DNA from 2 places in the Bacteroides eggerthii genome. Region 1 is predicted to be linked to the other one. Evidence: riboswitches for the same ligand, from Rfam matches in the RefSeq annotation. Region 1 holds a riboswitch; the other holds the start of a gene.
What was found. Region 1 has a riboswitch for thiamine pyrophosphate ahead of NQ546_RS05310 (TonB-dependent receptor). Riboswitches for the same ligand answer to the same signal wherever they lie in the genome.

Region 1 (2,207 bases):
AGCCGTCTCCTTTGGTATAGTGCAGACCTGCATTCACGTTCCAGGCAGAGGTGAAGTTATGGTTAAAGAGCAGTTGGTAGTTCTTTTGCACGTAGTTGTCTGTTTGGTCTTCGTAGTAGTGGGCTGTGCCGTTGTCGTCGGTGTACATATATCCGCAGGAGTTGTAACGGCGACCGTACTCCTTCATTTCTTCTTTGCTGGCATAGTTCCAGGCATGGTAGGTGCGTTCTTTGCCGCCGAAAGTTATCAGCTTGACCGAAGTGTTGTCATTGTAATATCCGCCTTGCAGGTAGTAAGAGTTCAGTCCTACCGATGCGCGGTCAATGTATCCGTCCGAACTGATGTTGGACAGGCGGGCATCGAAAGACCAATGGTCGTTGATGAGTCCTGTACCCACTTTCACCGTCTCCTTGTGTGTGTTGAACGAGCCGTACGAACCGTTCAGCTCGGCATACGGCTTCAGGGAGAAGTCTCCCGTCTGCATGTTGATGCTGGCTCCGAACGCTCCTGCACCATTGGTGGAGGTTCCTGCGCCGCGCTGTATCTGCATGTCTTTGACGGAAGATGCGAAGTCGGGCAGGTTCACCCAGAATACGTTGTGGCTCTCGGCATCGTTGATGGGAATACCGTTGGCGGTGACGTTGATGCGTGTTCCGTCCGTACCGCGCACTCTCAATGTCGTATAACCGATGCCGGCTCCGGCATCACTGGTGGTGATGGCGGACGGTGTCATGCTCAACAGGTACGGCAGGTCCTGGCCGAAGTTCTGCTTTTTGAGTTGGTCTTTGTTGATGTTGGTAAACGCCACCGGGGTAGTCCCTGTGGCACGTGTGGAGATAATCTCTACTTCCTGCAAGTCTATGACCCGCAGGCTGTCCTTTTCCTTTGTCTGTGCACAGACATTCAGCGCTGCCATAAACAGACACGCTGCCATTGCATACTTCTTCATTTGCAATTTTAACGATTAATGATTAATATAGAAAAGGGGAACTTTTCTTCTTTTCCCTCCGCCGGCACTACCCGGATCAGGTCAATGGGTATGTTCTCAGCCCGTCATATTAGGGCACCCCTTAGTTGAAATCGGATGCAAAAGTATCTCTTTTGATCGAAAGGTACAAATAAAGTGGCGGGGAAATGAAATTATTTGTTAATTTTGTCCCTGACTAATAATTAATCATTTATAATCTACAATTAATCATGTTATCATCTTTATTTATGGCGGCATTTGCCGCCCAAACTTCTGAAGAAGGTTTCAGCAAACTTCAGATTTTTATGCAGCAGCTGATAGATTGGGGAGTAGGAGCCGGAGGGCGCATCATAGGCGCTATTCTAATTTTTGTAGTCGGACGGTTCCTTATCTCTTTCATCAAGAAACTTCTGTCTAAGCTTCTTATGAAGCGACATATTGATGCCGGTATTCAGAGCTTCATCAAGAGTCTGGTGAACATACTGTTGACGATCCTGCTGATTATAGCCGTTATCGGTAAGTTGGGAGTGGAAACAACCTCGTTCGCTGCCCTGTTGGCATCTGCCGGTGTGGCGGTGGGTATGGCGTTGTCCGGGAACTTGCAGAATTTTGCAGGCGGACTTATTGTGTTGTTGTTCCGCCCGTTCAAAGTCGGCGACTGGATTGAAAGCCAGGGCGTGTCCGGTACGGTGCGTGAGATCCAGATATTTCATACCATTCTTACTACGGCCGATAACAAAGTTATTTATATTCCTAACGGTGCTTTGAGCAGCGGTACGGTGACTAATTACAGTCGTGAAGAGACGCGTCGTGTGGATTGGGTCATCGGCGTGGAGTATGGTGAGAATTATGATAAGGTAGAAAGTACCGTACGCCGCATACTTGCAGCCGATAGCCGCATCCTGAATACTCCGGAACCTTTCGTGGCCCTTCATGCTTTGGATGCCAGCAGTGTGAATGTCGTGATCCGCGTTTGGGTGAAGAACAGTGATTACTGGGGAGTTTATTTTGATATGAACAAGACTATTTATGCTACATTCAACAAGGAAGGAATCGGGTTCCCGTTCCCGCAGTTGACGGTGCATCAGGCAAAGGATTGATGAACTTTCATAAAGTTTCGGATTTTTTTATATCAAAAGGGAGTTGCACCAAGTGTTACTCCCTTTTGATATAATGTATATGCCCTGTTTTTACCTCCCGTATGTTTCGAGTTCCTCTTCTGTTTCTTCGCAAGTATTTT
Region 2 (2,207 bases), 1.5 Mb from region 1:
AGGAGAACCTTGTTCTTGCCGCCGAGGTGTCTTTGAAGCAACGGACACTGATTTTTACCCGGCTATTGGTCGGACTGCTGTTTGTCATCCTTCTCGTTGGGGGGATGTATATGCGTCAGCGCCAGCGTTTCCTTCGTCAGGTCAGTAACGCACGCCTCTCACAAATCAGCGGATTGCTCCAGACACAACAGGAACTGAAAGAGAAAAATGAATCCTTGCAGGGAATGCAGGAAGAACTGCGTCAAAGCAACGAGGCATTGTTCGAGGCAAAACAAGAGTTAAGCCGACATAATGCTTCATTGACACAAAAGAAAGCTGTCAGCAATCTTCGGATGAAAATCAGCACCGAAATTTTCAATTCCGACAAAGAAGCTGAGTTCCGCCGTAGCTTCACAGCCTTCTATCCCGATTATATTCCTGCACTGCACCGGTTAAGCCCGGATATTACCCGTACAGACGAGCTGATTGCCATGCTTATTATTCTGGAATTAAGCAGTGACGAGATTGCTCTCACGTTGGGTATTTCCAAAATTGGAGTGAACAAGGCCCGTAGCCGTATGCGTAAAAGACTGGGGTTAGCCGGTGACACTAAATTGGAGGACTTTCTGAAAGGGATATGGGATTAGCATATATCCTTTATTTGCAGAACCTCTCTTCCTTCCGGAACTATTTCCATACCTGAAAAAGACGTAAAAAAATCCCTCTTTTATTTTTTATATTTTATTTTCTCTTACCTTTGCCACCGTAAAGACAAAGGGGTGCCCCGACGGGCTGAGATTATACCCTCGAACCTGATGCAGTTAGTACTGCCGTAGGAATTGGATATTTTTTTTCTTCACAGAACTTACCTTAACGGTGCTTCTTTGTATTTACTTCCATTGTTTTACTTAACAGAAACAGAAAATGAAAGTATTAATCAACAACAAAGAAGTGGAAACCGAAGCCTCTACCCTTTCACAGCTGACCAATGAGCTTTCCTTACCGGCGCAAGGCATTGCCGTTGCCGTCAATAACCGTATGGTTCCACGCATGGAATGGACGAATTACGCACTATCCGAAGGCATATCTATCGTAATAATAAAGGCAGCCTGCGGCGGATAAATTATGAAAACAGTTCAGTTCATTACACATTACACTGAAAAGTACTCCTATCTCGACTCTGCCCGTATGGCATTGAAAGGGGGATGCCGGTGGATACAGCTGCGTATGAAAGATGCCGGCAAAGAGGAAATAGTGTCCGTAGCTATGGAGCTGCGGAATTTATGCAATGATTGCGGCGCCATATTCATCATTGACGACCATGTGGAGCTGGTCAGGGAAATCGGGGCGGATGGCGTGCACCTTGGTAAAAATGACATGTCCGTTGCCGAAGCGCGTCGCATACTTGGAGACGAATATATCATAGGCGGCACTGCCAATACGTACGAAGATGTGAAAAAGCATTGGCTCGACGGAGTGAATTACATCGGTTGCGGACCGTTCAGATACACTACAACCAAACAGAAACTCAGTCCTATATTGGGGTTGGAAGGATATAAGGAGATTATCCGGAAAATGCAGGAAGAAAAGATCTGTCATCTTCCTGTCGTAGCCATCGGCGGGATTACCTTTGCCGATATTCCTGCGATCATGCAGACAGGCGTTACGGGCATTGCTCTTTCAGGGACTGTGTTGCGTGCAGACAATCCGGTAGAGGAAATGCGAAAAATACTTGCCGTAATCAACCAAACAGACAATTATTGAAACAATAAACAAAAAGGTATATGGAAAAATTAGTTATTGCGGGACGTGAATTCAACTCCCGTCTGTTTTTGGGAACAGGAAAGTTTAATTCCAATGAAATAATGGAACAGTCCATTCTGGCATCCGGTACGGAAATGGTAACGGTGGCAATGAAACGCATTGAGCTGGAAAACAAGGAAGATGATATGCTGAAACATATCCGTCATCCCCACATTCAGCTCTTGCCCAACACTTCGGGCGTGCGTAATGCCGAGGAAGCGGTGTTTGCCGCACAAATGGCACGTGAAGCATTCGGAACCAACTGGCTGAAACTGGAAATTCATCCTGATCCGCGCTATCTTCTTCCCGACTCCACCGAGACCCTGAAAGCTACGGAAGAACTGGTGAAACTGGGGTTTGTAGTCCTTCCCTATTGCCAGGCGGACCCCACACTTTGCAAACGGCTGGAAGAAGCCGGCGCTGCT

Region 2: it holds a riboswitch for thiamine pyrophosphate, as region 1 does, so the genes downstream of both, thiS (sulfur carrier protein ThiS) here and NQ546_RS05310 (TonB-dependent receptor) in region 1, are expected to answer to the same signal.

What each region holds. Positions count from the first base shown of each region.
Region 1 covers NZ_CP102258.1:1,354,449-1,356,655, forward strand. The annotation lists gene NQ546_RS05310 (TonB-dependent receptor) at 1-949, opposite strand, end outside; TPP riboswitch at 985-1,081, opposite strand; gene NQ546_RS05315 (mechanosensitive ion channel family protein) at 1,216-2,067, shown strand; gene NQ546_RS05320 (hypothetical protein) at 2,158-2,207, opposite strand, start outside.
Region 2 covers NZ_CP102258.1:2,830,567-2,832,773, forward strand. The annotation lists gene NQ546_RS11670 (tetratricopeptide repeat protein) at 1-626, shown strand, start outside; TPP riboswitch at 745-835, shown strand; gene thiS (sulfur carrier protein ThiS) at 904-1,101, shown strand; gene NQ546_RS11680 (thiamine phosphate synthase) at 1,105-1,743, shown strand; gene NQ546_RS11685 (thiazole synthase) at 1,764-2,207, shown strand, end outside.